2 regions of the Rhizobium bangladeshense genome follow, and region 1 is predicted to be linked to the other one. Evidence: riboswitches for the same ligand, from Rfam matches in the RefSeq annotation. Region 1 holds a riboswitch; the other holds the start of a gene.
What was found. Region 1 has a riboswitch for thiamine pyrophosphate ahead of thiC (phosphomethylpyrimidine synthase ThiC). Riboswitches for the same ligand answer to the same signal wherever they lie in the genome.
Positions count from the first base shown of each region.

Region 2: it holds a riboswitch for thiamine pyrophosphate, as region 1 does, so the genes downstream of both, thiC (phosphomethylpyrimidine synthase ThiC) here and thiC (phosphomethylpyrimidine synthase ThiC) in region 1, are expected to answer to the same signal.

Region 1 is NZ_CP071615.1:332,023-337,615, reverse strand. It holds partial or broken gene J2J98_RS27550 (IS5/IS1182 family transposase) at 7-196, opposite strand; gene J2J98_RS27540 (hypothetical protein) at 1,140-1,850, shown strand; TPP riboswitch at 2,064-2,195, shown strand; gene thiC (phosphomethylpyrimidine synthase ThiC) at 2,288-4,114, shown strand; gene thiO (glycine oxidase ThiO) at 4,116-5,087, shown strand; gene thiS (sulfur carrier protein ThiS) at 5,084-5,281, shown strand; gene J2J98_RS27520 (thiazole synthase) at 5,285-5,593, shown strand, end outside.
Region 2 is NZ_CP071617.1:153,988-159,580, reverse strand. It holds gene J2J98_RS29900 (proline iminopeptidase-family hydrolase) at 1-283, opposite strand, end outside; gene J2J98_RS29895 (helix-turn-helix transcriptional regulator) at 414-1,202, shown strand; gene J2J98_RS29890 (proline iminopeptidase-family hydrolase) at 1,272-2,174, shown strand; gene J2J98_RS29885 (acetamidase/formamidase family protein) at 2,190-3,104, opposite strand; TPP riboswitch at 3,391-3,522, shown strand; gene thiC (phosphomethylpyrimidine synthase ThiC) at 3,617-5,449, shown strand; gene thiO (glycine oxidase ThiO) at 5,452-5,593, shown strand, end outside.

The sequences.
Region 1 (5,593 bases):
TGCCGTGCGGCGAATGGATTTCGGGCGCGCAGCCAAGGATGCTTGAGAAAGGCGCAGTCGATCGCGACTTCGGTCTGCTGACTAGGGGCGACCTGGCCCGCAGACGCCGCCCGATGATAGCCTTGCATCGTCCGATTGCCATTTCGACCAGCGGGCGTTTGCCGCGGCCTTTAAAGACCTGCCATTCCATCCAGCCACCCAAAGCTGTGAAATCAATATATGTAGGTATATATGAAATAATATTTCCTATCACTCACGAACTTTTCACACGGATATTTGCGATGTCTCGAACGAAAAAAGATATAATATAAGATATATCCGTCTCATCTGTTGCGTTGCTGACGTATTTCATGAATTGTCCTGGATAGGAGCTACGATAGCACACCGCAGGAATATTGCTTCCTATGAATGCTGAAATCTTGCCGGCAACATCATGGTCGGGAGGCTTGCACAAGGAGCACGATGACATGCATCAGAAAAAGCAATCAGACAAGCGCCTTGGCTACTCGCATCTGCAGTTGGCAACCATCGACGGCGTGTCGCTGCCTGGTCTGCAATTGTCACTCGAGAGGCAGGAGAGCTCCGGGTCGACGAAGAAGACCTTTTTCCAACAATGGCTCCTAGATTTTGCTTTCGGTTGCGAGCTATTTTATCCGATCCAGCTTTATGAACATCTCGCAACAAGCGAGGGCGAAGACAAAGGCGCTGAACCTTTAAGTGAGAGGCACGAGTATAGAATTGGGAGAATTCGGACCGGCCGCCACGTTCCTCATTTGAAATCCACGTCTCTCGGGTTTCCAAATCCCCAAATGGAAGCGCCGGCTCAGTCGCCAACGCTTTCAAACTCCAACAAAAGGTCGGCGAGCGGATGGAGGTTATTATGGACGACATGGATGCGACACAAGCAAAGGACGGCTCGGGCACACAAGTTTCAACAGGTGCGAACCAGCACGGTTGGAACATCGAAAGATGGTAAGAAAGTCTTTTGGAAACTGACCATTGTGCGGTACACGCGAGCCGCAGTTCAAATCCTGCTGCCGCTATCATATACACTGACAACGCTCGCTCATCGGCAAAAATCAAGGATATTTGGCCCGCAAGGCTTGCCCAATTATACTGCAGAAAGGATTTCATTCTCCATGTCATTATGTCCTGCGAAATGCATTCGTATCGCCGCATTTGCAGCGGCCGCCATCGTGCTGGGCACCCAGGTCGCAATCGCGCAAGAACCGTCTATAGGGTCTCAGTGGCTGAACACGCCGGCATCTCGAGTGGAAGCGCTTGCGGTCCTTCAGACCTTGAATACCAATCTCCTGAGTAATGCCAGTGCTACGTTGACCCTTGACCGCTGGTGCGCCGCGCACAAGCTCGCACCGGAAGGTTCTAAGATTGTAGCTCAGCGTGTGGGCGGGCAAGACAAGCCGGCCGATGAGCACATCCGTGACCTTCTGACCGTCGGACCCGGTGAGCTGATCGCTTATCGCCGCGTCCGCCTGGTCTGCGGCGACCGCGTCTTGTCGGAAGCCGAAAATTGGTATGTACCCGCAAAATTAACTGCAGAGATGAATCAGGCTTTGAAGACCAGCGATATCGCGTTTGGCAGAGCCGTTCAGGCTCTTAATTTCACTCGCACAAACCTGTCTGCCAAGTTGCTCTGGTCCCCTCTATCCGAAGGCTGGGACATGGACGGCTTAACAGCGCATGAAACAAGTTCCCTCAGCCTGCCGCCGTTCCTGCTCGAACATCGTGCCGTACTGAAACTTCGAGACGGCACGCCGTTTAGCGCCTTGGTCGAAAGCTACACGGACAAAGTACTAGACTTTCCAGTTCCGCGCCTGCTTTCTCAATAGCGCTTCTGTATCTCGGTAGATTTGGCGAACTACTCAGAATAAATCGACTGCCTATGCGACAAGGGCGCTTGTCTTGCGGAAGCGTGCCGACCGGACGATTGCCCTTGTCCATCGCTTAATCGCGGCGACACGCACGATAGCCTGTGTGTAACCTGACCCCGAGCCATCGCAGATTGTCGCTTGACAGTCCCCTCGGCAAGCCTCTACCCTTTTCGCATTCACCAGGGGGGTCCCGGCAAGGGGCTGAGATACTGCTGGACAATACGGCTTTGCCGATTGTGGCGCAGTGACCCGTTGAACCTGATCCAGTTCATACTGGCGTAGGGACGGTGCAAGCGCTCGAAGGCAGTGGATTCACGCGTCGAATCCGTGCCGGCGTCTTTTCATCATTCCGGCTGAGGACTGGGTCTCCAATCGAAAACTTGGAGCCTCAAACCATGAATATCGCCGCAAAGAATATCACCCCATCCGTCACCATCGGCCCCTTGCCGGCATCCAGGAAGATCTACATTCGGGGGGACGTCCATCCCGAAATTTGCGTGCCGATGCGCGAAATCAGCCTGCATCCGACATCGGGCGAGCCGCCCGTTGTCGTCTACGACTCGTCCGGCCCCTATACGATCGAGGGCACCGAGATCCGCATCGAACAAGGGCTGCCCTCACTGCGACGTGACTGGGTTCTCGCCCGCGGCGACGTCGAGGCCTATCAGGGCCGTCATGTCCGTCCCGAAGACAACGGCTTTGCCAGCGGCGAAAGGCTGACGCCCGAATTCCCCGCGCTACGCCAGCCGCTGCGCGCAAAGGACGGCAAGGCCGTCACCCAGTTCGCCTATGCGCGCGCCGGTATCATCACGCCGGAAATGGAGTTCATCGCCATCCGCGAAAATCTCGGCCGCAAAGCGAGGGCCGAAGCCATGGTCCGCAGCGGCGAAAGTTTCGGCGCCCAAATTCCGAACCATGTGACGGCGGAATTCGTCCGGCAGGAAGTGGCGGCGGGTCGGGCGATCATCCCCGCCAACATCAACCATCCGGAAGCCGAACCGATGATCATCGGCCGCAATTTTCTGGTGAAGATCAACGCCAATATCGGCAACTCGGCCGTCACCTCATCGATGGCGGAGGAGGTCGAGAAAATGGTCTGGGCGGCCCGCTGGGGCGCCGATACCGTCATGGATCTCTCCACCGGCCGTAACATCCACAACATCCGCGAATGGATCATCCGCAATTCGCCGGTGCCGATCGGTACCGTGCCGCTCTATCAGGCGCTGGAGAAGGTCGAGGGCATTGCCGAGAACCTGACCTGGGAGGTGTATCGCGACACGCTGATCGAACAGGCCGAACAGGGCGTCGACTATTTCACCATCCATGCCGGCGTGCGGCTTCACTACATCCCGCTCACCGCCAACCGCGTGACCGGCATTGTCTCGCGCGGCGGTTCGATCATGGCGAAGTGGTGTCTCCATCATCACCGCGAAAGCTTCCTCTACGAGCATTTCGAGGAGATCTGCGACATCTGCCGCGCCTATGACGTCTCCTTCTCGCTCGGCGATGGCCTGCGCCCCGGCTCGATCGCTGACGCGAATGATGCGGCGCAGTTCGCCGAACTGGAAACACTGGGAGAGCTGACCAAGATCGCCTGGACGAAAGACTGCCAGGTGATGATCGAGGGCCCCGGCCATGTGCCGATGCACAAGATCAAGGAGAACATGGACAAGCAGCTCGAAGTCTGCGGCGAGGCGCCTTTCTACACGCTCGGGCCGCTGACGACCGATATCGCGCCGGGCTACGATCACATCACCTCTGGGATAGGCGCAGCCATGATCGGCTGGTTCGGCACGGCGATGCTCTGCTACGTCACGCCCAAGGAGCATCTGGGGCTTCCCGACCGCAACGACGTGAAGGTAGGCGTCATCACCTACAAGGTCGCCGCCCACGCCGCCGATCTCGCCAAGGGGCATCCGGCCGCGCAACTGCGCGACGACGCGCTCTCCCGCGCCCGTTTCGAATTCCGCTGGGAGGATCAGTTCAACCTCTCGCTGGACCCCGAAACCGCCCGCAGCTTCCACGACGAGACGCTGCCGAAGGAAGCCCATAAGGTGGCGCATTTCTGCTCCATGTGCGGTCCGAAATTCTGCTCCATGCGCATCTCGCACGATATCCGCGCCGAAGCACAGAAGGAAGGTCTGGATGCGATGGCAGCGCGTTATCGCGAGGGCGGAGACCTCTACATGCCGGTAGAAATCCTGCAGCAATCGAGCGAATGAGATGCGTGTTCTTGTCAAAGGGGCCGGCGTTGCCGGCCTGACGATGGCGCATGAGCTGCGCGCTAGAGATGCCGAGGTCACCGTGCTCGATCCATATGACGGCTTCCTGCGTGCTGCTTCGTGGCTCGCGGGCGGAATGCTGGCGCCGTGGTGCGAGCGGGAGAGTGCTGATGACGCCGTGCTGATGCGTGGTCTCACCGCGGCCGACAAATGGGAGGCAATGGTGCCGGGAGAGGTGCGACGAAACGGAACGCTCGTGGTCGCCTCGGCTCGCGATCTTGGTGAACTGCGACGCTTTGCCTGCCGCACGACGGGCTATGAATGGCTGGAAGAGCCGGCGATCGCGACGCTGGAACCCTCTCTTGCCGGGCGGTTCCGGCAAGGGCTGTTCTTTCGCCGCGAAGCCCATCTCGATCCCCGGCGAGTTTTGTGTCTGCTGCGCACCAAGCTGACGGATCAGGGGGTCACCTTCGTGAGCGAGAGCCCGCACGAGAGCTTCGACAGTGTCGTCGATTGCACGGGCGCTACGCGCATCGGCGAGGTCAAGGAATTGCGCGGCGTCCGCGGCGAAATGCTTTACCTTAGAAGCTTTGACGTGGATCTCTCCCGGCCGGTCCGCCTGCTCCATCCGCGGTTCCCCGTCTACATCGTCCCGCGTGGAGACGGTCTGTTCATGGTCGGCGCGACGATGATCGAGACGGAATTCGACGGGCCTATTGTCGCCCGTTCACTGATGGAACTGCTCAACGCTGCATACACGCTATTTCCGGCCTTTGCCGATGCAACCATAATCGAAACGGGTGTCGGAATCCGCCCAGCCTTTCCGGACAATCTTCCACGTGCAAGCCATCAGGGAACGGTGATCTCGCTCAACGGCCTCTACCGCCACGGCTTTCTGCTCGCGCCAGCCATGGCGGCCGAGGCGGCTGAACTTGTCTTCAACCAACATGCCACGGGAAGGAATGTCCCATGAAATTGATCGTTAACGGCGAGGCTCTGAATGTCGCGGCTGAGACGCTGTCGGAACTTTTAGTCCTGATGGAATACGAGGGTGACTGGCTGGCGACAGCCGTCAACGGTGAGCTGGTCCATCGCGAAGACCGGTTCGATCGTTCGCTCAACGACAATGACAGGATCGAAATCCTATCGCCGATGCAGGGAGGCTGACGGATGCTGACGCTTTATGGGGCCGAAATTACCTCCCGTCTGTTGCTTGGCACAGCGCGATACCCCTCTCCTGCCGTCCTCGCCGAGGCTGTAAGGCAATCGGCGACGGAAGTCGTCACCGTCTCGCTTCGTCGTGAAATGTCTGGCGGCCGCAGTGGGGGCACCTTCTTCGAAATGGTCCGCGCGCTCGGCGTTCGTATCCTACCCAACACCGCAGGTTGCCACAGCGTCGCGGAAGCGGTGCTGACGGCAAGGATGGCACGCGAGCTGTTCTCCACCGACTGGATCAAGCTCGAGGTTATCGGCAACCAT
Region 2 (5,593 bases), on a different replicon from region 1:
TCTTGCGCACGGTTTCCGTCTCTTCGACATAGCGGCTGATCGTCCAGAGCGAGAGATCGTCCGGCCGGTCGGAAGCGCCGGTGCCGAGCTGGTCGAAGGCGACGACGCGGTAGCCTTTGTCGATCAGGCAGGAATGGGCCTCGCGCAAGTAATCACATGGCAGGCCGGGACCGCCGTTCAGGCAGAACACCGTCTCGTCGCCGATCCCGAAGCTATAGGCGACGACGCGATAGCCATCCACATCGACCTCGAATCGCGCGTCCGGCTGCATTTCACGCCACATTGATTACTCCAGCAGAAAATTTCCCTTGCTCAATATTTGGGCATGGCTAATTTTTTACCGGAAAACGCGCTCCATGCCAGCTATAAGAAGTGATAGGGTAGCGCGGTGCATGCCAACCGGGGAACTGCCCATGCTTGATGATATTGGAACGATCAGACAGCAATTTACGGCGCATGAAACGCTGGACGGCCGGATCGACGAGGCCTTCGAGGCAATGAAGCAGCTCGGCTTCGAGGCCCTCATCTATGATTATACGCCGGTGCCCTATGATATTGACGGCGCGATCATGATTCCGTCGCTGCTGAAGCTCAGGAACATCGCCGACGACATGCACGACTACTGGTTCGATCGCGGTTATTTCCGCATCGACCCGGTCCAGCAGGTGGCGCTACGCAGCAGCGCGCCCTTCTTCTGGAATTACGACACTGATGCCGACACGCTGATCAATCGCTTTATGAGCGACGACACCGCGCCGGTGACCCGCTATCTCCGCGAACGCGACATGTCGACCGGCGTGACCGTGCCGGTGCATATGCCGGGGGGCGATTATGCCACGGTCACCGGCATCCGTTTCCGCGGGGGCCGCGATTTCGAACGGCATGCGTTGAGCGCTATCGCCGACTTCAATCTGCTTGCCCATATCTTTCATGAGACCGCTTATTCGCTTTTCGACACACGGGCGAGGACCGTCGGCACCATCCGCCTGACCGAGCGGGAGCGCGAATGCCTGCGCCATTCTGCGGAAGGCTATTCCGCCAAGGAAATCTCGCGCATCATCGGCCGCTCCGTTCCCACCGTGGTCATGCATCTCAACGCGGCGGCCAAGAAGCTCGGCGCCCGCAATCGTACGCAGGCCGTCGTGCGCGCGACCCATTACCGCCTTCTCGAAGAGCGTGAACGGTCATTGCCCAACCTATAACTTGTGATAGCTGCCTTCGCCGCCGCCGCCGCGTTATGGTCTCCAAACTTCCGAGAAATGGAGATGCCGGTGGCCGAAGTCGCGACAAGTGAAGCCTATCTGCCCTTTCGCGATTATCGCACCTGGTACCGCGTGACCGGCTCCCTGAAAAGCGACAAGCTGCCTCTCGTCGTTGCGCATGGAGGGCCCGGCTGCACGCATGATTACGTCGATTCCTTCAAGGACATCGCCGCCCTCGACGGCCGGCCGGTCATCCATTACGACCAGCTCGGCAACGGCAATTCCACCCGCCTTCCTGACAAGGGCCCGGATTTCTGGACGGTCGGTCTCTTCCTCGAAGAGCTGGACGAACTGCTGGCCCACCTCGGCATCCAGCATCGTTACGCCTTTCTGGGCCAGTCCTGGGGCGGCATGCTCGGCGCCGAACATGCGGTGCGCCGGCCGCAGGGTTTGAAAGCCCTGGTTATCGCCAATTCGCCGGCCAACATGCACACCTGGGTTGCCGAGGCCAACCGGCTGCGGCAGGAATTGCCGAAGGAGGTGCAGGACACGCTGCTGAAGCACGAACACGCCGGAAGCCTCACCGATCCGGACTATATCGCCGCCTCCCGCGTCTTCTATGATCGCCATGTCTGCCGCGTGGCGCCATGGCCGCCCGAGGTGGCGCGCACCTTTGCCATCATGGACGAAGACAACACCGTCTATCGCAACATGAACGGCCCGACGGAATTCCACGTCATCGGAACGATGAAGGATTGGACGATCGAAGACCGGCTCGATCGCATCGAAGCACCGACGCTGCTGATCTCGGGCAAATATGACGAGGCGACGCCCCTGGTCGTCAGGCCCTATCTCGATCGCGTCCCCGGCTGCGAGTGGGTGCTCTTCGAAAATTCCAGCCATATGCCGCATGTCGAGGAAAGGCCGCTGTGCATGGCGACCGTTTCCCGCTTCCTGTCGCGGCACGACTGAAGCATGGACCGGTCGTCACGATCGGCCGGCCAGCCATTTCTTCGCGACCCGGCAAGCCATCGTATAGGCCGGATCGAAGACGTTGCCGACATCGTAACGCACTACCTGGCCCAGCAGATGGCTTGCAGCCGTCCTGTCCAGACCATAATCGGACGCCAGCCAGTTCAGCATTTCACTCGTCGCATGCTGAAGCGCCTGATCGAGGGGCCGGGCATTGCCGATCGTGAAGATGTCTTCAGCGGTTTCTCCGCGCGGCCAGACCAGCCCAGACTTCTTTTCCACCGTCAGCCGCACCGTGACCTCGAAACTGGTCTCGATGCCGGTGCCGACAATCTCGCCATCTCCCTGCACGGCATGGCAGTCGCCCAAAAAGAACAGGGCGCCCGGCGCCGATATTGGGAAGCGAACCGTGGTGCCGGGGCCGAACAGGCGATAGTCCATGTTGCCGCCATATTCGCCACTGGTCGCGGTCGATATCGCCTGGGCGAGGGCGGGCGCGACCCCGAAACAGCCGATCATCGGCGCGAGGGGCAGAACGAAATTCTCGAGACCCGCGACCGGCTCCGACAGCCGGACGGTCAATGCTTCGCGGTCGATGGTCCAGAGAGCGGTATCGCGCGGCGGAAGGCCGCGAACCGTTTCAGGGTCGACAACATTGGCCGCGACGATGCTTCGGGTAAAACCAGTGCCCCTGGTTGGCGTCATGCTGATGATATCTACCTTCAGCGCATCACCGGCCTCCGCACCCTCCACGAAAATTGGGCCGTTCATCGGGTTCGGACCAGATGCCCGCCTGATGCCGTCCTTGTCATAGCCGATGGCGTCGAGCGTTTCCGTGACCACGGTATCGCCACTCGCGATACGGAGCGCCACCGGCAGGGAACCGATGACATTATGGAAGATCGTCGGAATGAAGCGATGCGTGGTCATGAGAATCCCGTTTGTTCAACGTACCGGCTGCTGCTGAATGCCCGCAGAGAACTCAACACTAGACCAGAGATCTCGGGGTGCCAATCCTGCCTGGCACGGGGCCTCCATCAACCTCCGCAGCGAAGCGCGCGGCTGGGCCCCGCACTGCTATGCTCATGAAACGCCAGAGGGATTTCCCTTCAGGCTGCCTCCTTCTTTTTCCATCGTGGTCAAATTCAAACCATTGCACCGGAACGGATAAGGAGAGGCCTTCTTGACATCGGGGCCGCTCCGGTCTTTGATGCCGCGCATTCACCAGGGGTGTCCCGGCAAGGGGCTGAGATTCTGCTGAACAATACGGCTTTGCCGATTGTGGCGCAGTGACCCGTTGAACCTGATCCAGTTCATACTGGCGTAGGGACGGTGCGGACGCTGCGGCTGTCAGGCGGATTTCGCTTTGTCGCTTGAGGCGTCTTTCCATCATTCCAACACTGGAACTGGGTCTCCAAACGTCAAACCTTGGAGCCTCACCCATGAATATTGCCGCACCCAAGCTTACTCCCGTGGTCACCACCGGCCCGCTTCCGGCCTCGAGCAAGGTCGTAAAGCCCGGAACACTCTATCCGGATCTTCGCGTGCCTATGCGGGAAATCAGCCTTCACCCGACCTCGGGCGAACCACCGGTCACGGTCTACGATTCCTCCGGTCCCTATACTGACCCGCAACATACGGTCTCGATCGACGCCGGGCTGCCGCGTTTGCGCGAAAACTGGATCAAGGCGCGTGGCGATGTCGAAGCCTATGAAGGCCGGCTGGTGAAGCCTGAAGACAATGGTTTTGCCGCAGGCGAGCGGCTGACGCCGGAATTCCCCATTCGCAACACACCGCTCAAGGCAAAGACGGGCCGCGCCGTCACCCAGCTCGCCTATGCGCGTGCCGGCATCGTCACGCCGGAAATGGAGTTCATCGCGATCCGCGAAAACCTCGGCCGGCAGGCCGCGAAGGAGGCGCTGACCCGCGACGGCGAGAGCTTTGGTGCTGATATTCCCGATTTCGTCACGCCCGAATTCGTCCGGCGGGAAGTCGCGGCGGGCCGGGCGATCATTCCGGCCAACATCAACCACCCAGAGTCCGAACCGATGATCATCGGCCGTAATTTCCTGGTGAAGATCAATGCCAATATCGGCAACTCGGCCGTCACCTCGTCGATGGCGGAGGAGGTGGAAAAGATGGTCTGGGCGATCCGCTGGGGCGCCGACACGGTGATGGACCTTTCCACCGGCCGCAACATTCACAATATCCGGGAATGGATCATTCGCAATTCGCCGGTTCCGATCGGAACGGTGCCGCTCTATCAGGCGCTTGAAAAGGTGAACGGCATTGCCGAGGATCTCAGCTGGGAGGTCTATCGCGATACGCTGATCGAACAGGCCGAGCAGGGCGTCGACTATTTCACCATTCATGCGGGCGTGCGGCTTGCCTATATCCCGCTCACCGTCAATCGTGTCACCGGCATCGTCTCACGCGGCGGCTCTATCATGGCCAAGTGGTGTCTGCATCATCACAAGGAGAGCTTTCTCTACGAGCATTTCGAGGAAATCTGCGAGATCTGCCGCGCCTACGACGTCTCCTTCTCGCTTGGAGACGGCCTTCGCCCTGGCTCGATCGCCGATGCCAATGACGCAGCGCAATTTGCCGAGCTCGAAACCCTCGGCGAACTGACCAAAATCGCCTGGGCCAGGGATTGCCAGGTGATGATCGAAGGTCCCGGCCACGTGCCGATGCACAAGATCAAGGAGAATATGGATAAGCAGCTCAAGGTTTGCGGCGAGGCTCCCTTCTATACGCTCGGACCCCTGACCACCGACATCGCACCTGGCTATGATCATATTACCTCCGGCATCGGAGCCGCGATGATCGGGTGGTTCGGCACAGCCATGCTCTGCTACGTCACGCCGAAGGAGCATCTGGGGCTGCCGGATCGCAGCGACGTCAAGACCGGCGTCATCACCTACAAGATCGCCGCTCATGCCGCCGATCTTGCCAAGGGCCATCCGGCCGCCCGCATCCGCGACGACGCGCTGTCGCGGGCACGCTTCGAATTCCGCTGGGAAGACCAGTTCAACCTGTCTCTGGATCCGGAAACGGCGCGTTCCTTCCATGACGAGACTTTGCCGAAGGAGGCGCACAAGGTGGCGCATTTCTGCTCGATGTGCGGCCCGAAATTCTGTTCCATGCGTATTTCCCACGACATTCGCGCCGAAGCCCAGAAAGAAGGACTGGAAGCCATGGCCGCCAGGTATCGCGACGGCGGCGACCTCTACATGCCCGTCGCCGAGGCCGCGAAACCGCCTTCCGGAGAATGACGATGCGCATCCTCGTCAAGGGGGCCGGCGTTGCCGGCCTCACCGTTGCGTGGCAGCTCTATCGGCACGGCTTCCGCGTCAGCGTCGCTGAGCAAGCCGACCGGGTCGGCGCCGGCGCTTCCGGCTTTGCCGGCGGCATGCTTG